One region of the Paenibacillus sp. LPE1-1-1.1 genome, then DNA from elsewhere that is predicted to be linked to it. Evidence: riboswitches for the same ligand, from Rfam matches in the RefSeq annotation. Region 1 holds a riboswitch; each other region holds the start of a gene.

Region 1 (9,727 bases):
GGCAGACGCATCCCCATTGCACTTAAGGTGTCGATGAGCTCACGCTTACCCTCTACTCGGAATTTCGGCAGCGCTAGTCGGCCATTCGCCGGGGTAAAAGGTTTAGTCCAGAATTCGGTATCCGCGAGCAGTTTCGCGGTGAGTTCCTTTTGGTCCATATGCTGGCTTGGGAGGACGATGAGCATCCCCATTTGACCATCGCCGTATGGCAAGCGGATGGCTTGGTAAGCATCCGTTTCGTCATATTCGTAGCTGCCTCCCTGATTCATAAAGGGGATGCGTCGTATTTCACCGTCCGATTTCGTAAATTCATCTTCTATCGTAGCGTCTGGCTCAAACGGTCTCTTCCAAGTCCCGTCAAAATATAGGGCGTTTAACAGCATGAATTTCGTCATCTCGGATATAGGTTCATCCAGAATCGTTGGAATGAGACCGTTTGTCTGCTTATTAACCCATTTGTTCATTTCCTTCAGCACGGCTGGGTCGTCTAGCTTACGTTCGTTTAATTGGGCGTCGTAGGCAGCTATTACACGGTCGAGATAATCCTTTTGGAACGGCCAGCCCTTTTGCAGCCAGAGAGAGTTGGCCATGGACAGCTTGATGCCGGGTCCCGGTTGCAGCAGAAGCTCTCTCAGCTTCTGCTGTTCCTCATTCAGCATCTCCACCGACAATCCTTCCAGATGCAATGTCTTCGCGATCTGTTCGCGTGTCTGGCCCGCTGCCCCGTTCAGCGTCATCGACAGCGCCTGTACGATGCTGACAGGGGAGACAATGACGTTTTCTCCTTGTGTTTCATTGATCATTTTTTCCGCCAGCTCAAGCCCAAACGTATTCGTTGCCTTTACCATTTGCGAATCAATCTTCTCGGCAAGGCGAGCTCGTTCCGGCACGGTAACCGTCTTTTTCTCAGGCTGTCCGCATGCCGTTAACAGCAATACAGCAGAAATGGCGATGAAAATGGATTTGCGCAGCATGTCATTACCCCCATTTTAAACAAGCATTATCCATATCAACGGTCTCTGAGGACCAAAGGTTGCTGTAAACAGCCAAATGAACGGTGTGGGAGGATCATATACCTAAAAAGTTGTATACAGCAGAGAAATCGCCAGTCACCGTCATGGTCATGTATTCCGTGTATTTGGCCAGCAAGATTCGAATAATATTTGTTCTGGCGTTGAGATCTGTAAATAAAAGATCGGGCAGAGTTCTACGATGTAGTTTCTGCATTGTATGGTTATGAAAATAGTTGAACCGGAGCGTACAATGCAGTTTCTGCAATGGAGCGACTATTTTTGAATGGTTAGTAACGATTGGCACCCATTCTGTTGTAGCAAATGCATTGTAGCTAAAACAAAGAAGCGTAATCAGCCATTCTGCTGTAGTAACTGCAGTATACCGGAATGGCTGACGGCTAAAGGATGCTCTAGTCTTGTGAGGCTAAGATCAATATAAGTTCGTGCTGAGTACTACAGTATAGTTTCTGCAATGTAAGGATAAAAACAAGTTGAATAGAGGCGTACAATTTCGGGGAATCCCGCAGATGCGATATGATAATTCTATGGATGTTTTCGGCGGACAAGGAAACGGCAAACGGACATCACGCTCTCAAAGTATTGGAATGGAAAAAAAGGAGGAATCGGAACACGAGACTTGGTATCGCTTAATTGGCTGTGAATCCGAAGAAATTGGAAGTACATTTGGTTTTATTGTAGAAGAAAACTCGAAAACGCTGAATGAACACTTGTCTGCAAGCTAAAATGCTGTATATAATATAGTAAATATTTGGTATGTGTGACTGGCGCAGCGTGGAGTACCACGAGGGAGCACATATGTATAAGCCGTACGCCTGGGCAAAGTATTTGATCTGTGATCAAGTGCTTTTTTTGTTTGTCAGAAGAACAAAATCCGATGCTGAGGTGAGTACAATGAAAAGGTTTGAAGAGCAGCTGTTTAACCAGCCGTACCCGGGAAGAACGTTAATAATCGGCATGAATCCATCCGGTAATCATTACGTACAAGTCTATTGGATTATGGGAAGAAGCTTGAACAGCCGCAACCGGATTTTTGAGCGGGACCAATCCTTTGTCAGAAACACAGCGTTTGATCCATCGAAGATGGAGGATCCTTCCTTGATTATCTATTATCCGATAAAGGATACCAATGGATTTCACATCATTTCGAACGGGGATCAGACGGAAACCCTATACGCTGGATTGCGGCAAGGCGATTCGTTCGAAGAGGCATTGAAAAGCAGAGCGTTCGAGCCCGATGCCCCTCATTTTACGCCACGCATTACTGGTATAACGGATACGGGCTCGGGCATGTACGGTTTATCCATTTTGAAGACGAGAAACAATGATCCCTCGGTATGCATAAGAAATTTCTATCACTATGATGGCTGCATCAAGGGGGTAGGTCATTGCATTCACACCTATCAAGGCGAGGAGGACGGCATTCTGCGGCCATTCGCCGGTGAGCCTTTGGAAGTGCCGATCTTTGATTCTATGGAAGAAACCGCGAATTTCTACTGGAATAACTTAAATAAGGATAACCGAATTTCGCTGCTTGTGAAGTTCATTCGCAAGGAAGACAATTATGTGGAATACAAAATCGTGAACAAAAATGAAAGATGATCTATCGTAAGGTCCATCTCAACAAAGACGACTCCAATCCATGGGGTCGTCTTTTTTTATGCCCGTTTTCCGCCTCGACCTTCGCCTCTTCCCTAGGAAGAGTACCAAAAACTTTGAAAGTCCGAACCCGAGCATAGTGAAATAAGTGCGGATTTCTTTTTGATATATTGTTCATGCAGCAGCAATTCAGAGTGCTTTCAACTAGCTTAAGCTAGGGCGGGAGAGCAGAAAAAACGAATTCGGGGGTTGGCCGTGAATAAAAATTGGATCTTTTACACCGTGATGTTCTTGCTTCTCATTGTAACGACAGGCGCGGCGGCAGTGTTCTCTTATTCCGAGGAAGAAACCGCTGATGCGGTATCATACAAGCTTGCAGATGCGGAGCGGCGGGTTGGCGGCATCCTTTTAAGCGCCGATGGCATGAATGCGGGTGCAACGAACGCAAATCTTCTTCCCGAATGGAAAGGGCGGAAGCAAATTGCGGAGTGGAAGGAAGGCGAGGCGCTTGAATGGTCCGTCGATGTTACCGAGCAAGCCGACTATGAGCTGTCTATCGGCTATTATCCGCTGAAAGGAAACGGGCAGCCGATCGAATTTTTGCTTTACGTGGACGGAAAAGCGATATCCGATCCTTACGCGCCCTTCGAGCTTAATCGCCTGTACTACGACGAGCCGGGCAAGCTCAAGCGGAGCGGCGGGAACGAGCTGCGTCCGAAGCAGCTGGAAGGAGAGGTTTGGCTCGATACGAAAGTGGCGGCAGCAGGCGAGATGGAGGACGGCCCGCTGCAGCTCCCGCTTACAAAGGGCAAACATGTCATAAGGCTTGAGAATGTAAGGGAAAGCGCAGCCGTCGATTACATCAGCCTGGACAAAGCAGTGACGGCGAAAACTTATGAAACCTATAAAGCATCGCAGGCTGCAGAGGCTTCCAAAGGCAGCGAGGAGGCGTTCATCACGATTCAAGCGGAGCACGCCTATGCCAAATCGGATTCCGGTTTATTCCCGACGACGGATCGGACATCGCCGCTTACGACGCCTTACAGCCCGACCCTGCTTCGAATCAATACCATCGGCGGCAGCAACTGGGATGTTCCGGGCCAGTGGATCAGCTATAAGTTCGAGGTACCGGCGGACGGGTGGTATAAAATAGGCGCCCGTTACCATCAGAATGAAGTGAAGGGTTCCTTCGTTTCTAGGAAGCTTGCGCTCGATGGCCAAGTGCCTTTTCAGGAAATGAACGCAGTTCGTTTTCCTTATGCTCTAAAATGGGACATTTTGGAGCTGGGAGAAGAATCGGGGGAGCCGTATCAATTCTACCTCACGAAGGGCGAGCACGAGCTGAAGCTGGAGGTTACGCTTGGCGATGTTGCGCCAGCCGTGCAAAGCGTTCAGCAAATGGTCTATGACCTCAATCAAATTTACCGCAAGATCGTGATGGTTACAGGCGTTAACCCTGATGTCTATCGCGATTACGAAATTGAGAAAAGCGTGCCGGGGCTTATCGGGCAGTTCCAAAAGCTTTCCGCTCAAATGACGGAGGAAGCCGGCAAGCTGAATGAAATGTCGGGCCAGGCTAACGCTGGATCCAGAACGTTGAAATTGCTGGCGCTTCAGCTTAACGGATTTATCGATCGGCCGGACCAAATACCGAAGCGGTTGGAAAATTACAAAACAAACATCACTGCGTTGGCAGATTGGATGCTCAGCGCAATGAAGCAGCCGCTAGAGCTTGATTATTTGTATCTGGCTTCCTTAAATCATGAACAGCCAATAGCAGAGGCTGGTTTGTTCGCACAGGGCGTTCATGAAATCAGAGCGTTTGCGGGATCATTTTTTCAAAATTACGATTCCATGGAAGGCAACGAGCAGGCGGATCGCTCCATACAGGTATGGACCGGACTCGGCCGTGACCAAGCCTATGTGCTCAAGCGCTTAATCGATGAGTCGTTTATTCCCGAAAGCGGAATTAGCGTCAATTTGAATCTGGTGGGCACTTCGCTCGTGACCGCGGTCATGGCGGGTGAAGGGCCGGACGTCAATCTCTTTACGAGTCGCGGCGATACGATGAATCTAGCTGTTCGCGGCGCGTTAACGCCGCTCGACCAGTACGATGAGTTCGCAGCCATGAAGCAGGAATATATGGACACGGCATTCATTCCTTATCAGTACAAAGGAAGCACCTTCGCCATTCCGGATGATCAGGAGTTTTTCATGCTGTTTTACCGGAAGGATGTTTTACAGGAGCTTGGCATCGAGCCCCCGCAAACATGGGAGGAGCTGCTGAAGATTGCGCCGGTATTGCAGAACAATAACATGCAGATTGGCTTGCCTTACGAGAACCTTGATGCCTTTCAACTGCTGACAAAGGGAATCGGAGCGCTCAACCTGTTCCCGACGCTTCTCATGCAAAACGGCAGCGGCATCTACAACGCGAAGGAAGATGGTACTCGCTTCGACGAGCCTAAGGCCTATAACGCCTTCAAGCAATGGACGGATTTCTACAACCTCTATGATTATCCGCTTTATAAGGATGATTTCAACCGTTTCCGTACCGGAGAGATGCCGATTGTTGTCTCAACCTATAAGCTGTACACCCGTTTAGCCGCGGCAGCGCCTGAAATTACGGGCACATGGGACATGGTTCCGATCCCAGGCAAGCAGCGCAAGGATGGAACGATTGACCGCTCGACAGGCGCAACCGGAACGGCATCGATTATTTTGAAGGATGCCAAAAACAAAGACGATGCTTGGGCTTTCCTGCAATGGTTCAATCGACCGGAAATCCAAAGCCAGTTCGTCAGCGAGCTGGAAAATGAAATGGGCGTGCTTGGAAGAAGGGTGCCGGCGAATCTCATCTCGTTCGAATCAACGAATTGGAGCCGGGCCGAGCAAGCGATGCTGACCGAGCAATGGAAACAGGTTCATGAAATTCCTGAGCTGCCGGGCGGCTACTATACGTCACGAAACATCGATAACGCGTTCCGTGAGGTTGTATTCCAAATGGGCAACGCCAGAGAAAGCCTCTTCTATTGGAACAAAGACATTAACGAAGAAATTAAACGAAAAAGGTATGAATTCGGGGTGGAGCAATGAAAAAATCGATAACCCAAACGATCGGCAGACATAAGGAAAGCTACTTGCTGATGACGCCGTACATGATTTTCTTTTTGCTCTTTACCATCCTTCCCGTCGTGCTGTCGATTGTGCTTGGTTTTACTTATTACAACATGATCGAGCCGCCGCGCTTTATTGGCTGGTACAACTATATCCGGCTTTTCCTGGATGATGATATCTTTATTGTCGCGGTCAAAAATACGCTGTTCTTTGCTTTTGTCACCGGACCCGTGAGCTACATGCTCAGCTTTTTGGTCGCTTGGATGATTAATGACCTGTCCAAGACTTTGCGCTCCATTGCAACAACGGTGTTCTACATCCCGACCATCATCGGCATCTCCGTATTCCCGATGTGGCGGCTTATTTTCAGCCCGGACGCTTACGGTTATTTGAACGGCATGCTCATGGGACTCGGAATCATAAGCGATCCGGTCGCATGGCTGCTGGATAAAGAGTACATTTTGCTTATTCTGATCGTCGTGCAGCTTTGGATGAGCCTTGGCATCAGCTTTCTGGCCTTTGTCGCAGGGCTGCAAACCGTGGATCGCAGCTTATATGAAGCGGGCGTTATGGACGGGATCAAAAACAGGTTCCAAGAGCTGTGGTATATCACATTGCCATCCATGATTCCGCAACTGATTTTTGGAGCCGTCATGCAAATTGTCATTTCTTTCAGCGTAGCAGACGTTTCCATTCAGCTGGCCGGCTTCCCGAGCACGGAATATGCCGGGGAAACGATGGTTACCCACATCATGGATTACGGCAGCATCCGTTACGAGATGGGTTATGCATCCGCGATGGCGGTCGTCTTGTTCTTCATGATGGTGTTCACGAACCGGCTCGTGACGAAAATATTGCAGAAGGTCGGAATTTGATCGCAGGAGGACATCCATGTTCACGATAACTACCAAAAAATCCGGCATAAAAGCAAGACGCTCGCTTGCCGGCAACATCGCGATATTCGGATTCGTGGCGCTTCTCGGTCTATTCTCAGCGTTTCCGTTTATCTTCGCGATCATTACATCACTGAAGCCGATTGACGAGCTGCTTCAATTTCCGCCTCGCTTGATTGTCATGAGGCCTACACTCAATAACTTTACGGATTTGTTCCAGCTGGCCTCCAATATGTGGGTTCCGCTGTCCCGGTACATTTTCAACACGGCGCTTATTTCCATCGTGGGCACTGTACTGCATGTGCTGTTCGCGGCGATGGCGGCATATCCGCTTGCGAAGCATAAGTTTCCAGGCAAAAATCTATTGTTCTCGATCATCGTGATGGCGCTTATGTTCGTGCCACAGGTGACGTTCATCCCGCAGTTCGTTCTCATGTCCGAAATGAATATCGTGAACACGTACGCGGCATTGATTCTGCCTTGGATCGGCGCTTCGCTTGGGCTTTTCTTAATGAAACAGTTTATCGAACAGCTGCCTGACGCTATCTTGGAGGCGGCGCGGATTGACGGCGCAAGCGAGTATAAAACCTTTTTCTCGATTATTTGGCCTAACTCGACGCCTGCCATTATGACGGTCGTGATCTTTCAATTTATTAATCTGTGGAACTACGCGCCGAAGGAGCTTATTTTTGGGGAATCGCTCAAGGTGTTCCGGATGGCGCTCGAGCAGATCGTGGCCGGCGACCCTATAGCAAGGATGGGGGCAGGATCCGCGGCTGCCGTCATTCTCATGATCCCGCCGATTATCGTATTTGTTTTGCTGCAGCGGAAGGTTGTAGAAACAATGACCTTTGCGGGGATCAAATGATGGAGGTTAGAGGTGGAGTCATGAAAATGAAATGGATGCTGGCTGCCGTGCTGCTTCTCCCCCTTTTGGCCGCAGCACCGCTGACGGTCGCGGCGGAAGCGCCTTACCAGTCTTATGTGTACAACGAATGGGATCAATCGAAAGCGGCCCCGGCGAGCTATTTGCCGGAACGCACCTACACGGGAAATCAGCTTGGAGCGGGAGCCTTCAGCGATCCCCAGGATCTGTTCGTGGATAAGAGCAGTGCCGTCTATATCGCGGACACTGGCAACAAACGAATCGTAAAGCTGAATGAACGTTTTGAGATGGACGCGATCATCGACAAGCTGAATGATAACGGCAAAGAAATGACGCTGGCAGCCCCAACGGGACTGTTCGTTACCGATGAAGGCACGTTGTATATTGCGGACAAGGATAACGGCCGTATTATTCGGGCCGGCGCGGATAACAAAGTTGAGCTGGTCATCGAGAAGCCAACCGATCCGCTTATTCCCGAAGGCTTCCAATTCAAGCCGACGAAAGTGGCGGTGGATAACGCGGGACGCATCTATGTGCTGTCGGAAGGACAGTTTTACGGTCTGATGCAGTTTAACAGCAAAGGTCAATTTACGGGTTATTTCGGCAGCAACCGGGTAGAGGTCACGCCGGCCGTCGTGCTGGAGACCTTCTGGAAAAACCTGCTGTCGAAGGAACAGCGTTCGGCAATGATGAAGCTGCTTCCAATCGAATATTCGAACCTTGACGTGGGTGCCGACAACTTTGTCTACACCACAACGATCATTTCCAAAAACTCGCGGGAAGAAATCAAAAAACTGAATCCGCTCGGCAACAATGTGCTGATGGGACAGGAGGGCGGAGCCGATTTTGGCGATAAGGAGTTTTCCTTCAAGCAGGGCGTGAAGCAGGATACCTCTTTCGTTGATTTAAGCATCGATGCGGAAGGCTTCATCGCAGGACTGGACCGGACGAGAGGACGTATCTTCGAATACGATTCGGAGGGCAATCCGATTGCGGTATTCGGATCGCTGGGCAATCAAAAGGGGACCTTCCTTCAGCCTTCCGCCGTGTCTTATTGGAACGGCGAGGTGCTGGTGCTGGATACAGCGAAGCGCAATATCACAAGGTTTGCGCTCTCCGAATACGGAGGCCTAGTGCGCCAAGCCACGGTGCTGTACAACCAAGGCTTATACGAGGAAGCAGCCGTGATTTGGAAATCGGTTGCGAAGAGAAATGCCAATAACAGCATTGCTTACGTGGGCATAGCCAAGGCGCTGGAGAAGGAAGGCAGCTACGACGAGGCGCTTGCCTATTACCGTCAAGGAACGGATCGATCGGGCTACTCGGACACCTTTGGCCTAATCCGGATGCAAACCGTACGCAGCAATTTACCGGTTATCATGACGGTCTTCATCCTCGCAATAGCAGGTTATTACGGCTATAAAGCCATTGCGGCAGCAAGGAACAAGAGACGGAAGGAGGTTACAAGGTGAGCGCATCGGCGGCAACTCAAACACCGAAGAGACTAAATCCTTTCAGCTCATTGCTTCATCCGTTTGACAGCTTTTATGCGATCAAGGAGGAAGGCAAGGGCTCGCTGCTTGTTTCGGCTTTTATTGTTCTTGTTTTCTTCATCGCTACGATCTTCAAGAGGCAAAGCACAGGTTATACGTTCAACTATGCAGATCTCAGCGCGCTGAACGTTTGGTTGATCGCGGCAAAAACGATCGTGCTTTATGCCTTATGGGTGGCCGGAAATTGGGCGGTTGCCACTTGGATGGACGGCGAGGGAAAAGCCAAGCAAATTGCGATCGTCAGCGCCTATGCAAGTATTCCTTATGTTGCGGCGGTCATCTTCTCGACGCTGCTAAGCAGGGTGCTCGTTCAGGAAGAAGGCATGTTTCTTGGCTATATGACAACGATTGCGATGATATGGAGCGCGGTGCTCATGTATATCGGCTTGCTGACCATTCATGACTATGGCGCGGTCAAGACGCTGCAATCCGTGGCGCTGACATTTGCCGCGATGGGCATTGTGATCTTTCTGGCGGTATTGTTTTATACGCTGTTCCAGCAGGTGTATGTGTTCATTTATACGATTTATAACGAAATGCTGTTCCGCTTATGAGGCAGAACATTGATCGGAAAGGGGAGGGCAGCTTGAGATTACGAATATGGACAGCCTTCATGACGGCAATGCTGCTTATTATCGCTTCAACGAG
Region 2 (9,727 bases), on a different contig from region 1:
CTGAGATTAATGGAGCGGTTCGTCACCATCCGGACGAGATAGGCTTTTTCATTTTGTATGTCGTTAGCGTCAAGTTGGCTGTAATCCGCAAACACGTCCTGGACCAGGTCCTCGGCCTCGCTGAATGAGCCGAGCATGCGGTAGGCGATGGACTGGAGCAGCGGTCGGTAAGCGGCATACGTTTTTTCGAAATCCATCAGATAATCATCCTTGTCTTCTGCAAAATAGAGGAGCTTCAATAACGCCGTCTAGTTGTTGCTTTTATTATAAGCGATTGCTCTTTTTTTCAAATACATTTTCAAATACATTTATCAGCTTTCGAAGCTTACCGGTATTCTTATATTCTGTTAACGCTTGAAAAAAGATAGTTTGCTAGGTTTATATATTCCGATAGGCGGACATAATGACGGATAGATACGTTCCGGAACGCAAGCAGACGCACTGACGGGTGCGACGAGAGGAGCTTGTGTGTATGTCCAGCCATTATTCCATTCATTCTTATTCCAATATTGAGGTATCTCCATCATCCAAATCCGTTCGTTCCAATAAATTTGCCTACCGTAAATCCTATGGTTTTATTATATTTGCACTTATTCTACTAATTATGAGCTGGGAAGCCCAGCAAATGGACGCGGCGGTTGCAGGCGGCCAAATTCCGCAGGAATCGATTCGTCTTCGTATTTTAGCCAATTCCGATAATCCCGCTGACCAAGTCGTGAAACGCCTTGTTCGGGATGAAATCGTTAAAGCGATGAACAGCTGGGTAACGGGTCCTCAGACGATTGAGGAAGCACGCCAGACGATTCTCGCCCATATGCCTGAAATTGAACGGATTACCGCAGAGGTATTGGAAAGCCGCGGTTTTGAATATGGCTCGCAAGCAGAGCTTGGCATGGTCCCTTTCCCGACTAAAATGTATGGCAATCAGGTTTATCCGGCCGGCGATTATGAAGCGCTCCGGATCACGCTTGGCGAAGGCGGCGGCCAAAATTGGTGGTGCGTACTGTTTCCGCCCCTATGCTTCATCGATGCGGCAAGCGGCGAGGCATCGGCTGCCTCTGGCACGGATACGGCTCAGGGCGCTGCGCTGCAGTCGGATACGGCTCCAGTGAAAACAGCAGCGCTTGAAACTGCGGCGGCAGACGCGCCATTGGAAGGCGTAGCGCCGGAAGCGAAGTTTTTCCTGTGGGAGATCATCGAATCGCTAATCGACTGGATTAAATCATTGTTCTCATAAAAACGCTAATCGACTGGGATAAGTCATTGTTTTCATAAAAAAACGGCCGTCATGTCTTGCAAGCGGAAGACGTGACGGCCGATTTTTTTGTATTATTTTATAGGTTTCCGAAGCTTGCCGGGTTCTTATAGCTCACCCGTTAAACGAGATTTTGCCGCCAAAGGCCGGCAGTATCCGTTTACGCTTGTTTGGGCATGCATATGCTATAATAGCGGAAGAATGGATAATTTATATGAGAGCAAGGATTGAAGGATAGAGATGACGACTATGAAAGTATGGCACGTTAAGCAGGCGAATGTGGAACAGCTCGGTCCGGAGCTCAGGGAGGCAGCCGCTGCGCTTAGAGATGGCGGTCTCATTGCATTTCCGACAGAGACCGTCTACGGGCTTGGCGCGGACGCACGGAGCACGGAGGCCGTGGAGCGGATATTCAGCGCGAAGGGGCGTCCCTCGGACAATCCGCTAATTGTGCATATCGCGCACCGCAAGCAGTTGGATGAGCTGGTGCTGCCGTATCCGAAGCTGGCTTCGAGGCTTATGGATTGCTTTTGGCCGGGCCCGCTTACGATTGTGCTGCCTGTTCGTGATGAGGCGCTATCGCCCCTGGTAACGGCAGGGCTGCCTACGGTAGGCATCCGGATTCCGGATCACCGGGCGGCTCTAGCGCTGCTTGAGCAAGCAGGATGCCCGATTGCGGCGCCAAGCGCGAATCGCTCGGGAAGACCGAGCCCGACGCTTGCGGAACATGTGCTGGAGGATTTAGAAGGACGCATAGACGGCCTTGTGGATGACGGACCGACGGGTGTCGGCTTGGAATCGACGGTAATTGAATTGGACGGCGAGCATGGCATCCGCATTTTGCGTCCGGGCGGCATTACGCGCGAAGCGCTGCAGCAGGCGGTACCGGAAGCGCGAATCGACAGCGCCTCGATAGAGGAGCCTGAGACGGCCCCTCGTTCCCCCGGCATGAAATATACGCATTACGCACCGCAAGGAGAGCTTGTGCTTGTACAAGGCGATCCAGGGGCCGTCACGGCTTATATTCATGCGCAAGCAGAAGCCGCAAGCCGGGACGGGGAAGTGACTGGCGTGCTGGCTTTCGAGGAGCGGGTAGCCCAATACAGCGCTGACCATGTATTGTCGCTGGGAAGCGAAGCGGAGCTGGACGATGCAGCCCATCGCTTGTACGCGGCTTTGCGGGAGCTTGACGGTGTCGGCGCAGAGCGCATTTGGGCGGAGAGCAGCGGCGAGCAGGGCATTGGAGCCGCGCTGATGAACCGCTTGGCAAAGGCAGCCGGCAATCGAATCGTTCGTGTTTAGAAGTAATACATTAGGCTGGGCTGGTGCATGTGTTAAGAGTAACTTCGTCTCCAATCAAGAGCTGCATCATGCTCCTACACTGCAGTTAGTACAATGTAACTCTTGCTCAATCACCCATTGTTTCGCTACAATGCAGTTTCTGCAATAGAAAGCATGTCTAGGGGCAGTTTTGTGGCGAGTTGAGGGAATTCTGTTGTACTAACTGCAACGTAGCTCAATTTGTCGGGCGCCATGTCAGGTTTCTGTTGTAGAAAGTGCAGTAGAATGTGTTGGTGTTGGTGTTGGTGTTGGTGTTGTTATTGGTATTGGTATTGATGTTGATGTCGAAATGGAAATGGAAATGGCTTCAGTGTAGCTAACGCCCTGGCGAAAAGTGAAAAGCAAAAAAACGCCACATGCTGAACGAGCAAATCGAAGAGCTAGGAATTAACCTAGAAACTTACTTCGTCTCCAATCAAGAGCTGCATCATGCTCCTACACTGCAGTTAGTACAATGTAACTCTTGCTCAATCACCCATTGTTTCGCTACAATGCAGTTTCCGCAATAGAAAGCATGTCTAGGGGCAGTTTTGTGGCGTGTTGTGGGTATTCTGTTGTACTAACTGCAACGTAGCTCAATTTGTCGGGTGCCATGTCAAGTTTCTGTTGTAGAAAGTGCAGTAGAATGTGTTGGTGTTGGTGTTGGTGTTGGTGTTGGTGTTGGTGTTGGTGTTGGTGTTGGTGTGGTATTGGTGTTGATGTTGAAATGGAAATGGCCTTAGCTACAGTGTGAACTATGATATGTGTTGATGTTGATGGTCTTGGTGTTGTTATTGTTATTGGCATTGGTATTGGCATTGGCATTGGTATTGGTATTGGTATTGGTATTGACGTTGAAATGGAAATGGCCTCGGCAACAGTGTGAACTATGATATGTGTTGATGTTGATGGTCTTGGTGTTGTTATTGGTATTGGTATTGATGTTGACGTTGAAATGAAAATGCCTTCCCTTACAGTTTGAACTATGATAAGTATGTTTGTCCCCATGTCCGCATATGTTTGGTAGAGAAACCAGGCGGACATGGGGGAGATAGACTGTGGTTGAAGCACATTTGCATGCCGGACAGTTTCTGACGCTGTTCATTATCGCGTTAGCGCTTGGCTTAGATGCCTTTTCGCTCGGACTTGGCATAGGATTAAAAGGCATTCGGCTGCTGGATATTTTGAAGCTGGGCGTGGTTATTGCTTTGTTTCATGTTATAATGCCGCTGGCGGGCATCTACACGGGTCAATATGTAGGGGTTCTGCTCGGCGATGTGGCTACGGTCGCGGCCGGTATTTTGCTGGTGCTGCTGGGCGGGCATATGATCTACAGCTCGCTGCGCGGAGACGCGGTGCAGTCTTTTGACCACAAATCCTTATGGGGCTTGCTCTTGCTCTCGCTTAGCGTCAGCATCGATTCCTTCTCTGTCGGCATTACGCTTGGCATGTTTGCGGCCAATATGTGGACGACCATCTTATTGATTGGGCTGCTGGGCGGGCTCATGTCCGTGCTTGGCTTAATGATCGGCCGCAAGGTTAGCGGCAATCTCGGCGAATACGGCGAGGCTGTAGGCGGCGGAATTTTGTTTATTTTCGGTATATTGTTTATTTTTTAAGATAGACAGCTGGGAAAAGCGTGCGAAAAGGAGTTGGCAGTGTGAAACGTATATTATTTGTTTGTACTGGCAATACATGCCGCTCGCCGATGGCGGAGGCTATGCTGCGCCGGATGGCTGCTCTAAGAGGCATTACGGTTGCGGTCCGTTCCGCGGGCATCTCCACGGTCGATGGGCTGCCGGTGTCTGCCCATGCGGTAGAGACGCTTAGACAGCGCGATATTGAGCATAAGAGCACTTCGCTTGCGCTGACAAGCGAGGCGGTCGGTTGGGCTGACATTATTTTGACGATGACGTCTAACCATAAGCGCGGGCTGCTGCAGTGGCATCCCGAGGCTGTAGACAAAACCTATACGCTGAAGGAATATGCGTACCAGGACGCGAGCGTGCTCGCCGATATCGAAGAGCTGGAACGTCTGTATTCGGAGCTGCATATGAAGCAAGCCTTGGGTCAGCAGCTCACCTCGGCGGAACGAAGCCGTTTGCTGGAGCTGGAGCGCAGAATCCCAAGTTTCGACATCGTGGATCCGTTTGGCGGATCGCTCTCCATCTATAACAGCAGCGCGAATGAAATCGAGGATGCGCTCGTGAAGCTTCTGGACAAGCTTTCCAAAAGATAATTCCGCGGCTGTCCCCGTTAATATGGATTGATTTTTTGAACCGCTTCGGCTATTATGGAAAGACAATATACGGTTTCCGATGTAACTGGCGACGGAAGTGGGCTAACCACGGTGGAGCATCGGAATATACGGCCGGTCGCCTGGGCAAAGAGCAGCATGCTAATTAGCATGTCTTGCTCTTTTTTCGTCTTTTTCTGCAAAAATAGGTATACTAGCACTGTGATGTTTCATAACGAAGGAGGTCTTTTGCATTGAAAATTGCTATTGGTGCCGATCATGCGGGCTATCGTTTGAAGGATGAGGTTGTGCCTTTTCTTCAATCGCTCGGCCATGAAATCGAAGATGTAGGCTGCAGCTGTGACCAATCGGTTGACTACCCGGACTATGCGCTGCCCGTATGCGACCTTGTTACGAGCGGCAAAGCAGAACGCGGTATCTTGATTTGCGGAACCGGAATCGGCATGTCGATCGCGGCCAATAAAGTTCGGGGTATCCGCTGCGCGCTCGTCAACGACATGTTCTCGGCTAAAGCGACAAGGGAACATAACGATACAAACGTATTGGCACTTGGAGAGCGGGTTCTCGGACCTGGCGTAGCCTTGGAAATTATTCGGATTTGGCTTGAAACGCCGTTCTCGAACGGCGAGCGCCATGTCGGCAGAGTAAACAAAGTGATGCAAATTGAAGAGCAGTTCAGCAGCCAGTCCTAATTAGGGGGCCATCGCGATGAGCATAGAAGAAGATGTACGGCTTGGTGTCATAGCAGATCAGGTAGAGACGATCGTCCGCGAGCTGGCAGCGGCAGGCGGGCTTGCCGTGAGTCAGCTTTTAGTGATCGGTGTAAGTACTAGTGAAGTGCTGGGCCATCGCATTGGAACGGCAGGAACCGTCGAAACGGCCGCGCAAATTTACGCGGGCGTGGAAGCGGCGCGGAGAGAGCTGGGCTTCATTCCGGTGTACCAATGCTGCGAGCATTTGAATCGAGCGCTCGTTATCGATAGGGAGGCAGCCGAGCGTTACGGCTTAGAACCCGTCGGAGCGGTCCCCGTGCCGAAAGCCGGCGGATCGATGGCAGCCTATGCCTACCGCCAGTTAAAGGACCCCTGTCTTGTAGAAACGGTACAAGCGCATGCCGGCATCGATATCGGCGATACGTTCATCGGCATGCATCTGAAGCGGGTAGCCGTTCCGGTCCGTCCGTCGATTCGCGACATCGGGGAAGCCCATGTTACGATGGCCGTCACAAGGCCGAAGCTGATAGGCGGTTCGCGCGCGGTATACGAGCTGGGCACTGAGATAGCGGCAGAGCAATCTGCCGGAACATGCGATTAGCCGAACGCGGAGAACGAATGATCTAATTTTATAAAACAATTTAAAAATATATAGGCTGTCTAATTTGAGGAGGATAATGAAAATGGAAAACCTGCGCAAACAAGATCCGGAAGTATTGAAAGCACTAGGCCTTGAGCTTACTCGTCAACGGGATAACATTGAGCTTATCGCATCAGAGAACATCGTAAGCGAAGCGGTTCTGGAAGCAATGGGAAGCGTGCTTACGAACAAATATGCAGAAGGCTACCCAAGCAAACGTTTCTACGGCGGCTGTGAGCATGTGGATATCGTTGAGGATATCGCCCGCAACCGTGCGAAGGAATTGTTCGGCGCAGAGCATGCGAACGTTCAGCCTCACTCCGGCGCACAAGCGAATATGGCTGTTTACCTTGCTGCTTTGCAGCCTGGCGATACGGTTCTAGGCATGAACTTGGCGCACGGCGGTCACTTGACGCACGGCAGCCCGGTCAATGCATCCGGCTTGCTTTACAACTTCGTGGCATACGGCGTGCAAGAGGATTCCTTCACCATCGATTATGAAGAAGTCCGCAAGCTTGCTTTCAAGCACCGTCCACGCCTGATCGTGGCTGGTGCGAGCGCATATCCCCGTATCATCGATTTTGAAAAGCTTGGCAAAATCGCTAACGACGTAGGCGCTTTGTTCATGGTTGATATGGCTCACATTGCCGGTTTGGTAGCAGCGGGTCTTCATCCGAGCCCAGTGCCGCATGCACATTTTGTTACGACGACTACGCACAAAACGCTTCGCGGACCACGCGGCGGTATGATCCTTTGCCGTCAGCCTTGGGCAGCAGCGATTGATAAAGCGGTTTTCCCTGGTTCGCAAGGCGGTCCATTGATGCATATTATTGCAGCAAAAGCGGTAGCTTTCGGCGAAGCGCTTAAACCGGAGTTCAAGCAATACGCGACACAAGTTGTGAAAAATGCGAAGGTGCTTTCCGAAGAGCTTGTTGCAAAAGGCTTCAACATCGTTTCCGGCGGCACAGACAATCATTTGATGCTGCTTGATACGCGCAACCTGAACATTACAGGTAAAGTAGCGGAGCATGTACTTGATGAAGTAGGCATTACCGTTAACAAAAATGCAATCCCGTTTGATCCAACAAGCCCGTTTGTCACTTCCGGCATTCGTATCGGTACGCCAGCTGCAACGGCTCGCGGCATGGACGAGAAAGCAATGAAAGTCATTGCGGAAGTTATCGCTCTCGTGCTTAACAGTCCGGAAGATCAAGAAGTGCTTGCAAAAGCCCGCGGCTTGGTACGTGATCTCACTGCACAATATCCGCTTTACCCTGGCATGACTTACTAATTCGTTCCATCAGCATTTGATTCAGAGGACCTATTCGGTGTTTATACACGAGTAGGTCCTTTTTTTGTTGTTGTTCTTCCGGTGGAGCAGTGAATAAGCGGTATAAAATAATAAGCCGAGAAGAATGATATAAAACAATGAAATAAGCAGATTCGGCTATTATTTTAGTAAAAATGATGAAATAAGGTCTGATTATTTTATTATTTCTTGTTACTATCACAATGTTGTGAATACGTAAAATCATAGTGTCATTGCGGTTTATTTCGATTTTATAAACAAAAAGCTAAATTATATTCGAAATCAATTGGAAATTAAAAGGATATTTAATGATTTATGTATTTTATATAATTTGATCTATATTTGCCTTTTATTCCCTGTAATTGCTTCAAAGCGTTAAAGTAACAGAATAATAATCTAAATAAACGCTGTGAAGCATTAAAGCGACAAATTAATTATTCGAATAAACGCGTCAAAGCACTAAAGTATAGCGGATATTAGTCATTTAATACATAAATTTACAGCATATATTTGTTGATAAATAATTAACATGGATGTATAGTGAAATTTATTAGTAAACTTCAATCTCTATGTTTGGATGGGATGAGTGTATAACATTAGCTCAAGAGGATACGCGCATTTGGATCAGACAAGCTTTCTCTCTGATGCAAACGTTTGTATATAAGGCGAGTAAGGTGGACGATACTACCCACTGCTGAACAAAGTAGAGAAAAAAACGGGAGGGTAACAATGAGAACAAGAAAGTCTGCTTTTTCATTTATCGCTGCTTTACTCATTCTTGCTATGATCGCGGTAGGTTGTACGCCGAAAGAAGAAACAAGCAACAACGGCGCTGCGAATGGCGGGACAACGGGCGAGACGACTGAAGCGAAAGTGTTCCGTTTGAACATTCACTCTGAGCCTTCGACGCTGGATCCTGCACTTATGGAAGACAACGTATCCGGTACGCTTGCCACAGGTATTTATGAAGGCTTGACTCGTAAAGACGAAAGTGGCGAAACCATTCCTGCAACCGCAGAGAAATGGGAAATGTCCGAGGATGGGCTTACTTACACGTTTACCATTCGCAAAGACGCGAAATGGAGCAATGGTGACCCTGTTACCGCTAATGACTATGAATACTCTTGGAAACGCGCGCTTGATCCTGCAACAGGCTCGACATACGCTTACCAATTCTACTACATCGTTGGCGCACAAGATTATAACGAAGGCAAAACGACGAACGCTGACGGCGTAGGCATCAAAGCTATCGATGCGCAAACGCTTGAAGTGAAGCTGAACTCGCCTACTCCTTATTTCTTGAGCCTGACTTCTTTCTACGTTTACAACCCTGTTCACCAATCGGTGAAGGATAACGAAGCTTGGGCTGCGGATGCGGCTACAATCATCGGTAACGGTCCTTTCAAAATGAGCGAATGGCAGCACAATACATCCATTAAGCTCGTTCCGAACGAGAACTATTACGACAAAGACCAAGTGAAGTTTGCAGGCGTTAATTTTACGATGCTGTCTGATTCTGCGACTGAGCTTGCGAACTATGAGACTGGCGAACTTGATTACACGGGTAAACCTACCGGTGAAATTCCTGCCGAGCAAATCCCGGTTCTAAAAGAATCGAAGAAGGATGAGTTCGTGACAAAAGGGATTGCAAGCTCGTACTACTACATGTTTAACACAGAAGAAGTTCCTTTCAACAACGTAAAAGTCCGTAAAGCCCTTTCGATGGCGATTGACCGCCAAGCGATCGTGGAAAGCGTAACGATGGCCGGTGAAGTTCCTTCATTCGGTTTTGTTCCGCCGGGCATTATCGGTGAGAAAGAAGATTACCGTACAGAAGTGAAAGATGATTACTTTACAGAAAATGTTGATGAAGCAAAAAAATTGCTTGCTGAAGGTCTTGCTGAGCTGAAACTCACGAAGTTCCCTGAAGTGACTTTGACATTTAATACAAGTGATGGCCACAAGAAAATCGCGGAAGCCATTGTTGAAATGTGGCGTCAAAATCTTGGTATCGTAGTCGTTGCCAAGAACGAAGAGTTCTCTGTTCTACTCAAAAACCGTACGGCAATGAACTACCAGATTTCCCGCGCAGGCTGGGGAGCGGACTATAACGATCCAATGACGTACATGGATATGTTCGTTACTGGCGGCGGCCAAAACAATACAGGTTTTGCTTCGCCTGAATACGATGCTTTGATCAAAAAAGCATACGCAAGCGGAGATCAAAAAGAGC
Region 3 (9,727 bases), on a different contig from region 1:
AACCACCATGACGATTAAAAAAGTAACGATCGTCCGCGTCATGGCTTCTATCCCCTGATAGACGATATAGATCAATGCAATCGCCATTAAACACAGCAGCGCAATAAGCGGTGTTTCGTCGTAAACAGCAATGGACATGACATTGCCGATTCCGCGAAAGTTACGCACCGATTGATACATGAAGTGGACGCTGTAGAGGAATACAACCGGTTTTCCAATGTAGGGTCCGAGGATTTTGGGCACAAACGTTGTGAAGGGTTCTTTTGGATAGAGCATATAGAGCTTCCCGTAAACAAGCAGGATACAGAGACCCGGAATAAGTCCGAATAAGATGGCTATCCATGTATCCTGTTTAGCGGTCCCGCCAACGCCAAGGGCTATTACCCCGCCTAACTCAAACATGACGATGATGCTAAAAAATTGAAGACCGCTGATTTTTCCTGATTCCATAAGCAATCACCTTTTGGCCTTTTATTTCGATATGTTGCTCAAATAGGATTTGTTACGCAAGCCCTGATGGCGAATTTCGGTATGCACGGTTACCGTTACTTCGCTTTCCGCAAAAGCGCTGCTCCAATCCATCTTCAGCTTGCGCCACTGCTTGGGATGCTCCCGCCTAAACAACTGGCCCAGCCCCAGCATGTCCCGTTTGTCGGACTGCGCCTGCTTAAACGCCGTCATCACTTCCTCGCGGATCGCATCCGCCCATTGCTTCTCGAGCTTGTCGATGGCCTCCGGCTTGCTCAGGTCCAGCGGAACCTGCAGCTCGCTTACGGAGCCCTCGGCGTTGATCATATAGCGGAAGCTAAGCTTGTTGCCGGCCAGCTGCGACTTGACCTTCGTTTTGCCCTTCAATACCTCTATACTGACCGCTTTCGGCTTACCCATTGCATCAATCGTCATAACGGAGCTATCCATCTTATTGCGAGCCCAGATGACCCCTCTGGCCAAACTTCCGTCCAGCCATTTCTTTAACTTCCCATCCTGCATGACAGCCATTCCGCTAATATTGATGCTCGCGGCCGGACTCGTTCGCTCCACGTTGCGCTTCACAGTCGACTGATTCAAGTCTCCAATCAGCCTAACGCCGCTTACAAGCAGCACGTTCTCTTCCGAGACCATCATTTTGATTACATCATCGATATAGACCGTCAGGTTCTCCGACCATAGCCTCGTGCTGTATTCCATCTTGCCCATGACCGCGTTCGCGGGGATTTTCTCCAGCGGCGTCAGCGTGCGAACGACCTGCTCGGCCTCTCTGCCCCGCGCGACAAGAACGATAGCCGTAAGTCTCGTCTCCCGTGACCGGTCAAAGAAATCAAACAGCTCCTGCATCCCCGCCTTGGCGAGTGATTCTCCAATGACGACAAGCCGAATATGGGCAAAAAACAGCTGTCGCGGCACTTTGCGGGAGCTTTGGCGAATCGCCTCATAGATTGAGCTTCCTGTCCCGGTGTAAACCGTAGCCGGCGCTCCATATGCGCTGCCTCCGGCAACGATCCCAGGCGCCACCTGTCCGGAGTTCGCAACCTGAAACGATACCTTGTATTTATTTCCCGGCGCTTTGTCTATGCCAAGAGCCATTACGATGGCCAGCTGCTTCGGCTCGCGGCTGTTCCAGCAGCCTGTCAAAGGCATTGCCGCGGCCAGCAGGATCAGCACATAAACGAGACGTTTCTTCATCCTTTTCCCTGTCCCCGCTTTAGATTAAATGCAAAATAAGGCATTCCAATCGACTTTAAGCTGGATAAATGCGCCACTAATATAAACAATCCGATCAGGATGCCGAATAGTCCGAATACGCTGGCCAAAATCATTAAGACAAAGCGTAAAATACGCACCGATATCGCAATATTAAACGCCGGCGCCGTAAAGCTGGCAATGCCTGTCGCCGCGACAATAATGACCATGGCTGCAGATACGATGCCCGCCTGTACCGCAGCTTGCCCTAATATCAATGCGCCGACGATGGATACGGCTTGTCCGACCGCCCTTGGCATGCGAACCCCCGCTTCCCTCATCAGCTCAAAGCTAAGCTCCATCAGGAGCGCCTCGACAATGACCGGGAAAGGCACGCCTTCCCTCTGGGCGACAAGGCTGATGAGAAGCGGCGTAGGAATCATTTCTTGGTGAAACGTAATTGCGGCTATGTACAAAGCGGGCAGCATAAGCGAGATAAAATAGCCAACGTATCTCAAGAGCCGGATCAGGACGCCGATATCGGAAAGCTGATAAACATCCTCCACCGATTGAAAGAACTGAAAAAAAGTAACCGGTGCAATAAGCACAAAAGGCGTACCGTCTACGATGACCGCAATGCGCCCGTCCATTAAATGCCCGACGACGCCATCGGGCCGTTCCGTATCATAAATGGTCGGAAACGGCGAAAGCTTTTTATCCATCAGATGTTTTTCAATCGTCCCGGACTCTAGGATCCCATCCTCACGAATGGCGTTAAGCCGCTTCCGCATCTCCTGAATCACTTTCTCATCGGCAAGCCCGTTAATATACATCACCGCAACATCCGTTTCCGTCAAATCCCCTACGGTAAACATTTCAAGCCAGAGGTTCTCGTTTTTAACCCGACGGCGAATCAAGGAAATATTGGTGCTGAACGATTCCGTAAAGCTGTCTTTTGGCCCGCGAATCGTCACTTGGGTCGTAGGCTCCGTAATCGCTCGCCATTCCATCCCTTGGGTAAAGACAATGACAGCCTCGCTGCTGCCTTCCACAAAAATAATCAGGTCGCCCGTTACGACCGCGCGAATAACCGTTTTCCAGTTCATTGATTTAGCTGCGCTGCCGATTAGTGATGCCTGGGCCATTACCCAGTGCAGCGGATTTAGATGCTCGTCCCGCTCCTGTTCGCAGGGCCTGCTTTCATCGAATAAATGGGTGATCACATCATCGATGGCTTGGCGATTAGAGAGATTGGCATTGTAAACGACTGCGGCAGTCAAGCCCGGCTCGACGCTTCGCGAGTAATGCCGGATAACATAATCAGGGCTTTGACCAACCGTTTGATAGAGATGCTCGATATTCAGTTTCATTTGCTTGACCAGCAAGGTCTCGTTTCCGGCTGTGGTTTGAACATCCGCTTGCGCCATTCCATCACCCCATGTTGAAGTATTCCCGGGAATAAATGGGAGTATGCACCGTACCCGTTCTCCGCGTAAGCAGCTGGCCCAATCGTTCATGCCGCAGCACAAAAAGGGACTGCCTCCGCAAGCCATAGCTTGGAAGCAGTCCCTTAGTGAACCGGCATTTCTTCAATTCAAACAGCCATCTAATCGACGTAGCCGGCAAGGCCTTTATCCATCAAATAATCCATCTCTGCGTCCAAAATCGATTCTACGACCAGTTCGTTCGACTTCACGTCAGGGCGGCTCAGCACATAATCAACCAAATCATCGCCGTCGATATCGACCTCGCCGTTTTTGTCTTCCTTTGCACTGTTGATATAAGCCTGCTCATGCTTCAAAACCAGCTTTATCAGCTTCTCGTCCGCATTGGTTTCGCCTGCTATATACTGCACCAGTTCTTGCTCGTTTAATTGTTCACTCATCGTTTGTCATCTCCTAATTGCATCGCTCGTCTCATTGTACCACATTCATTCCGCATGCATGAACGGAACGGGTCAAGCTAAGCGTTTTGTAAAAACTGATTGCCGTGCAGCTGATAATAAAGCCCTCTGCCTGCAAGCAGCTCCTCATGGCTGCCGCTCTCCGCGATTTGGCCGTCTTTAATGTATAGGATCTTATCCGCATGGCGGATCGTACTCAACCGGTGGGCAATGACGAAGCTTGTTCTTCCGCTAAGCAGCTTTTTCATCGCCTCTTGGATCTGAAGCTCAGCAAGCGTATCGACGCTGCTCGTCGCTTCATCCAATATGAGAAGCGCGGGATCTCCAAGGATCGCGCGCGCAATGGTAATTAGCTGGCGCTGTCCATGGCTGACGTTGCCGCCCTCGGCTGTCAGCTCCGTGTCATAGCCGTCAGGCAGCTTGGCAATAAAGCTGCTTGCATTCGCCTGAACCGCCGCGGCTTCCACCTCTTCGTCCGTCGCATCCAGCCTGCCGTAGCGTATATTCTCGCGAATGGTTCCCGAGAACAAGTGGGCATCCTGCAGCACGATGCCGAGCTGGCTTCGGAGACTGTTTTTGTCCATGGAACGGATATCTTCGTCATCAATCAATATCTGTCCCTCTTTGATTTCGAAAAAACGGCCGATGAGATTAATGATAGTCGTCTTGCCCGCTCCGGTCGGCCCAACCAAAGCAATCGTCTCACCGGGCCTGGCGGTAAAGCTGATGTTGTTCAACGCGGCCGTTCCATCCGTATATTCAAAGCGCACATTCCGGAATTCCACTTTGCCGGCAATCGACTCTATCCGCTTGACTGCTCCCTCTTCTTCATATTCGGAAGGAACCTCCATCATGTCGAACACCCGCTCCGCTCCCGCGACGCCGGACTGGATCATGTTGTACTGGTTGGCAACTTCATTTAACGGGCCGCTGAATTGCCTCGAATAGCCGAGAAAGCTAATAATGACGCCTACGGTAGCTTGGTCATGAACAGCAAGCCAGCCGCCGACGCCCGCAATGATTAAATAGCTGATATGGCCGAACATATTCATGAACGGTCCCATCGTACCGGAGTAGATTTGGGCCTTGATGCCGACTTTCTTCAGCTTCGCGTTTGCCGCGCTGAACTGCTCCGCCATCCGTTCCTCCTGATGGAACAACGCCACAACCTTCTGCCCGGATATCGTCTCCTCGATAAAGCCGTTAAGCCCTCCCAGCTCCTGCTGCTGTCCCTTGAATTGCCGCTGCGTCGCCTTCGCGATTCGTTTGGATACGAATACGATCAACGGAATGACTACAAGCGCAACCAGCGTAAGCCAAACGTTGAGGAGGAGCATCATTGTGAAGGAGCCGATAAGCATAATAACACTTGATATAATTTGAATTAAGCTTTGATTTAACGTATTCGTGACGTTGTCGATGTCGTTCGTTGTACGGCTCATCAGCTCGCCGTGGTTTTTGCTGGCAAAGAAAGGAACGGGAAGCTTTTGCAAATGATGGAACAAATCCTTCCGCATGCTCCAAACCGTCCGCTGCGATACCTCCGCTAAGAAAAAAGCCTGCAGCCAGCCGACCAAGCTGCCCGCCGCATATACCCCGAGCATGAGTAAGCAAATGCCAAGAAGGCCGTCGTATTGCTTGGCTATGATATAGTCATCGAGCGCGGTCCCCAGCAGATAGGGACCTGCAAGAGTAAGCCCCGCTGCGGCAAGCGTAAGCAAAATAACCGTCAGAAGACTTGTTTTTTGATGAAATAAATAATAGCCGATTTTTTTTAATGTCGCCAAAGTAGGATTCATCTGATTACGCTCCTTGCTGGGATAAGGCCATTTGCCGATAAAGCTTGCTGCCTTGAAGCAGCTCGCCATGCGTTCCGATTGCTGTTATTTGACCGTCCTCTAGCACGATAATCCGATCCGCCTGCTGAACGGATGCGATCCGTTGTCCGATAATGAGGCAGGTGCTGCTCTTCATGATGGTTTGCAGCGATTTCCGGATGAGCAGGTCCGTATTGAGATCAACCGCGCTTGTGCAGTCATCGAGTATGACGATCTTCGGCTTCAGCAGCAGGGTGCGCGCTATCGATAGGCGCTGCTTTTGCCCGCCGGATAGATTGACGCCGCGCTGTCCAAGCTCGGTATCATAGCCTTTTTCCAACTTCATAATGAAAGAATGGGCTTCGGCAGCTTTAGCCGCTGCTTCAATTTCTTGCTGCGTTGCATCCGGCTTGCCGAAGCAGATATTGTCCCGAATCGTGCCGCTGAACAAATGAGCCTGCTGCAGCACCATGCCGATCTGGCTGTGAAGCTCATAGGGATCCATCTCGTTAATCGGCACCGAATCGATGCACAGCTGGCCGTCCGTCGCTTCGTAAAAAGCCGGAATCAGGCTGACCAGCGTCGATTTCCCCGCTCCGTTCACGCCGACGATCCCTATCGTCTCTCCCGGCTCCGCCGTGAAATCAATATCGCGTAATACGGCTTTCTCCAAATTACCGTCATAGCTAAAGCTTACTTGCTCAAACGAGATTCGGCCTTCTCGAATTTGCTTCGGCTGCTGAAGGGGCAGCTGCTCTTCCTTCGGTTGGTCGATCGAGAACTCCAATATTTCATTAATGCGGTCGGCGGAGGCTTTTGCCCTGGATATGGCCATTAGTTGATTGCCGAGCCCTAAGGTGGAGAACAGCAGCTGCGTAATATACGTTAGAAACGCTGCAAGGCTGCCGACCGAAAGCGTACCCTGCTCTGAAAGCATGCCGCCGTACCATAACGCCGCTACGATGCTGAAATTCAGAATAATCGACATCAGCGGCGTATTGAGCGCAACGATTTTTGCCGCCCGCAGACTGGCATGCAGCAAATTCGAATTCGTTTCATTAAACCGCTCTTCCTCGTAATCGGCGCGGACAAATGCTTTGACAACTCGAATACCCGACAAATTTTCCTGCATCACCGTATTCACTTGATCAAGCCGCTGCTGCATCTTCGCGAATAACGGAACGGTTACCCGCGTGGTAATGACGAGAAATGCAGCCAGCAAAGGGATCATCGCCAGCAAAATAATAGATAAACGCGGGCTGATCAGGAATGCCATGACCAGGCTCCCGATAATAATGAACGTATCCCGCGCAAAAACACGGAGAAGTAACAGCACCAAGCCTTGTATTTGCGTGACGTCTCCGGTCAAACGGGTCACGATGGACCCTGAACCGAAGCGGTCAAGCGATTGAAGCGACAAGCCCTGTATCTTTTGAAACAGCTCCTGCCTCAGATCCGCTCCAAAGCTTTGAGAAGCTATGGTCGCAAACACCGTACAGCCGACGCCGGCAACTAAACCGATAAGCGCCGCCAGCAGCATTTTCGGCGCGGTGCCGGCAATCGCTCCCAAGTCCCCGCCCATAATCCCGTCATTCACGATGCTCGCCATAAACCGCGGCTGCAGCAGATCCATGCATACCTCCAGCAGCATGAACAGCGGCGCCAGCACGGCAGGCAGCTTATATTTCCCCAAAAATCTACCCAGCTTTAACACGCCTGCACCCCAATCCCTGTCGTTTTGTGAAGCGGTAATAAGAGGGCATCGTCTCCCGCACCCTCAATTTAAAGTAATTATAGCATCCCGCCAATCGTTTCCCCACTACTAAAATTGGAGTAACTGAGCGTAATGGCTCGTTTTTTCTCGCAGGAGCTGTTAGAATGAAGCTAACAACAAAAAGCTGTGCGTAACTGGCGGAGCATGGGGAACCATGAGGAAGCGCGCAGATCATTAGCCGTACGCCTGGGCAAAGGTAAGGGGACATTCCCCTTGCCTTTTTATGTTTTTCGACAACCATTCGAAGGAGCTGGGTAAACATGACGGACAAAATGATTTTAAACGGCACACGCGTCGCAGACGCAATTAAAGAGCAGTTGAAAGCTAGGGTAGAAACGCTTGGAGCCGCAGGCATTGTGCCCTGTTTGGCGACGATACTGGTCGGAGACGATCCTGCTTCCGAGACTTATGTCCGCATGAAAGGAAATGCCTGCAAGAAGCTAGGCATCGAGTCGAAACGAATCCATTTGGATAAGTCCATTTCGACCGAGGATTTGATTGCGGTCATCTCGCAGCTTAACCGCGATCCGCTCGTTCACGGCATCCTGCTGCAGCATCCCGTGCCGCATCAAATTGATGAACGCGCAGCTTTTGAAGCGATAAGCATCCACAAGGACGTGGACGGGGTGACCGCGCTTGGCTTTGCCCAAAATGCTTTCGGCTATGCGGACTATCCGTCCTGCACGCCTGCTGCCATTATGGCTATTCTGGATTATTATCAAATCCCGATCGAGGGCAAGCATGCCGTAGTCGTCGGCCGCAGCCCGATTCTGGGCAAGCCCGTTTCGCTGATGCTGCTAAACCGCAATGCCACCGTGACAACATGCCATTCCAAGACACAAAATCTAGCCGAAATGCTGAAGCCCGCAGACATCGTCGTCGCTGCGGTCGGCAAACCTTCTTTCATTCAAGGAGAGTGGATTCGCGAAGGCGCCGTCGTGCTGGATGCCGGTTACAACCCGGGGAACATCGGGGATGTCGATTATGAGACTTGCCTTGCGAAGGCCAGCGCCATCACCCCTGTCCCCGCAGGCGTCGGGCCCGTCACGATCGCTATGCTGCTGAAGCATACGGTCGACGCCGCGGCAAAGCTTGCCGCAATCTAGTTTCGTGTAGCAAAATCGTGCTGGGAGGAATGGTTTCTTACTATATTACAGTTTGTGCAGCAGAATCACGCTCTGACGAGTGGTATTCTGGCTACGTTGCAGTTTGTGCAGTAGAATCACGTAGGGACGAGTGGTTTCATACTACATTCCAGTTTGTGCAGCAGAAAGCGCTCGGACATGTGGTTTTCTGGCTACGTTGCAGTTTGTGCAACGTAATCGCGCTCAATCGTGACGAATCTCAGCTACGTTGCACTTAGTGCAACAGAAACAGCCGATACAGACTCATTAGAGTCTTCATCGGCTGTTTCTGTTGTATTTTCTACATTGTAGCGCGCTAGTGCCGCTAAAATTCGTATTTCTATTGCACAAAGTGCAGTGTAGCTGAACGAAACGCAGATGCGCGGCTTTACGCAACGTTTCCCCCTTCCGACTCCCTTCCTTCCACCACGCGACTTCCACGCGATTTCTTACTACATTCCAGTTTGTGCAGCAGCATTGCGCTCTGACGAGTGGCTTCATACTACATTCCAGTTTGTGCAGCAGAAAGCGCTCGGACATGTGGTTTTCTGGCTACGTTGCAGTTTGTGCAACGTAATCGCGCTCAATCGTGACGAATCTCAGCTACGTTGCACTTAGTGCAACAGAAACAGCCGAGCCAGACTCATTAGAGTCTTCATCGGCTGTTTCTGTTGTATTTTCTACACTGTAGCGCGCTAGTGCCGCTAAAATTCGTCTTTCTATTGCACAAAGTGCAGTGCAGCTGTCCGAAGCGCAGCTGCGCGGCTGTAAATAACGTTTCCTCTTTCGACTCCCTACCTTCCCCCACGCGACTTCTTACTACATTGCAGTTTGTGCAGCAGCATTGCGCTCTGATGGCTTCTTACTACATTGCAGTTTGTGCAGTAGAATTGCGCTACACATCCCGCTCCAGTAAATACCTTCCCGTAAACTGATCGGTAATCAGCACGTTCGTATAGCCTCCGCGCAGCGCGCCGTAGATGCCGTTCACCTTTTTCGCTCCGCCGGCCACCAGAATCGACTGCTCCTTGCGCTTCAATTCATCGAGACTAATGCCAATTGTGCGTTCATTGAGCTCTTCCGAACAAACGGCCCCCGCCGTATCGATATAGCGCGAGCATATGTCGCCTGCGGCCTTCGAGCGAATAATATCCATATCCGAATCGGTGAAATAGTTCGCTCTTATTAATACCGAATCTTCGGTTGGCGCTCCCACGGTGACGACCGCAATGTTTGACAGTTTTCCCAGCTCCAAAATATTGCGAATATGGCGGTCCGACTCAATCGTTCGCTTCACCACCTCATGATCAACAAGCGCGGGAAGCGGAATAAAGTAGGGGATCGTGTGAAAAGCCTTGCCGAATAAATGAACGATTTCATAAGCATACGTATTGGTCTCCGAATGGCTGACCCCGCCGTTTAGCTGAAC

Evidence for each region. A riboswitch is a leader RNA that binds a small molecule or an ion and turns the genes downstream of it on or off. The one in region 1 is predicted to bind ZMP and ZTP.
Region 2: it holds a riboswitch for ZMP and ZTP, as region 1 does, so the genes downstream of both, rpiB (ribose 5-phosphate isomerase B) here and MRBLPE1_RS06415 (IMP cyclohydrolase) in region 1, are expected to answer to the same signal.
Region 3: it holds a riboswitch for ZMP and ZTP, as region 1 does, so the genes downstream of both, MRBLPE1_RS12855 (bifunctional 5,10-methylenetetrahydrofolate dehydrogenase/5,10-methenyltetrahydrofolate cyclohydrolase) here and MRBLPE1_RS06415 (IMP cyclohydrolase) in region 1, are expected to answer to the same signal.

Annotation. Positions count from the first base shown of each region.
Region 1 is NZ_JBEGHY010000001.1:1,484,886-1,494,612, reverse strand. Features, by position in the region: gene MRBLPE1_RS06425 (serpin family protein) at 1-974, opposite strand, end outside; gene MRBLPE1_RS06420 (hypothetical protein) at 1,541-1,756, shown strand; ZMP/ZTP riboswitch at 1,782-1,859, shown strand; gene MRBLPE1_RS06415 (IMP cyclohydrolase) at 1,926-2,633, shown strand; gene MRBLPE1_RS06410 (extracellular solute-binding protein) at 2,886-5,726, shown strand; gene MRBLPE1_RS06405 (carbohydrate ABC transporter permease) at 5,723-6,622, shown strand; gene MRBLPE1_RS06400 (carbohydrate ABC transporter permease) at 6,639-7,508, shown strand; gene MRBLPE1_RS06395 (gluconolactonase) at 7,529-8,998, shown strand; gene MRBLPE1_RS06390 (Yip1 family protein) at 8,995-9,633, shown strand; gene MRBLPE1_RS06385 (DUF5696 domain-containing protein) at 9,666-9,727, shown strand, end outside.
Region 2 is NZ_JBEGHY010000044.1:150,768-160,494, reverse strand. Features, by position in the region: gene MRBLPE1_RS27435 (RNA polymerase sigma-70 factor) at 1-197, opposite strand, end outside; gene spoIIR (stage II sporulation protein R) at 473-1,237, shown strand; gene MRBLPE1_RS27425 (L-threonylcarbamoyladenylate synthase) at 1,496-2,557, shown strand; gene MRBLPE1_RS27420 (manganese efflux pump MntP family protein) at 3,634-4,194, shown strand; gene MRBLPE1_RS27415 (low molecular weight protein arginine phosphatase) at 4,236-4,814, shown strand; ZMP/ZTP riboswitch at 4,886-4,967, shown strand; gene rpiB (ribose 5-phosphate isomerase B) at 5,066-5,524, shown strand; gene MRBLPE1_RS27405 (TIGR01440 family protein) at 5,541-6,146, shown strand; gene glyA (serine hydroxymethyltransferase) at 6,229-7,476, shown strand; gene MRBLPE1_RS27395 (peptide ABC transporter substrate-binding protein) at 8,224-9,727, shown strand, end outside.
Region 3 is NZ_JBEGHY010000012.1:507,020-516,746, reverse strand. Features, by position in the region: gene MRBLPE1_RS12885 (GerAB/ArcD/ProY family transporter) at 1-450, opposite strand, end outside; gene MRBLPE1_RS12880 (Ger(x)C family spore germination protein) at 472-1,683, opposite strand; gene MRBLPE1_RS12875 (spore germination protein) at 1,680-3,107, opposite strand; gene MRBLPE1_RS12870 (hypothetical protein) at 3,287-3,565, opposite strand; gene MRBLPE1_RS12865 (ABC transporter ATP-binding protein) at 3,643-5,382, opposite strand; gene MRBLPE1_RS12860 (ABC transporter ATP-binding protein) at 5,387-7,114, opposite strand; ZMP/ZTP riboswitch at 7,295-7,373, shown strand; gene MRBLPE1_RS12855 (bifunctional 5,10-methylenetetrahydrofolate dehydrogenase/5,10-methenyltetrahydrofolate cyclohydrolase) at 7,435-8,280, shown strand; gene MRBLPE1_RS12850 (sugar-binding transcriptional regulator) at 9,194-9,727, opposite strand, start outside.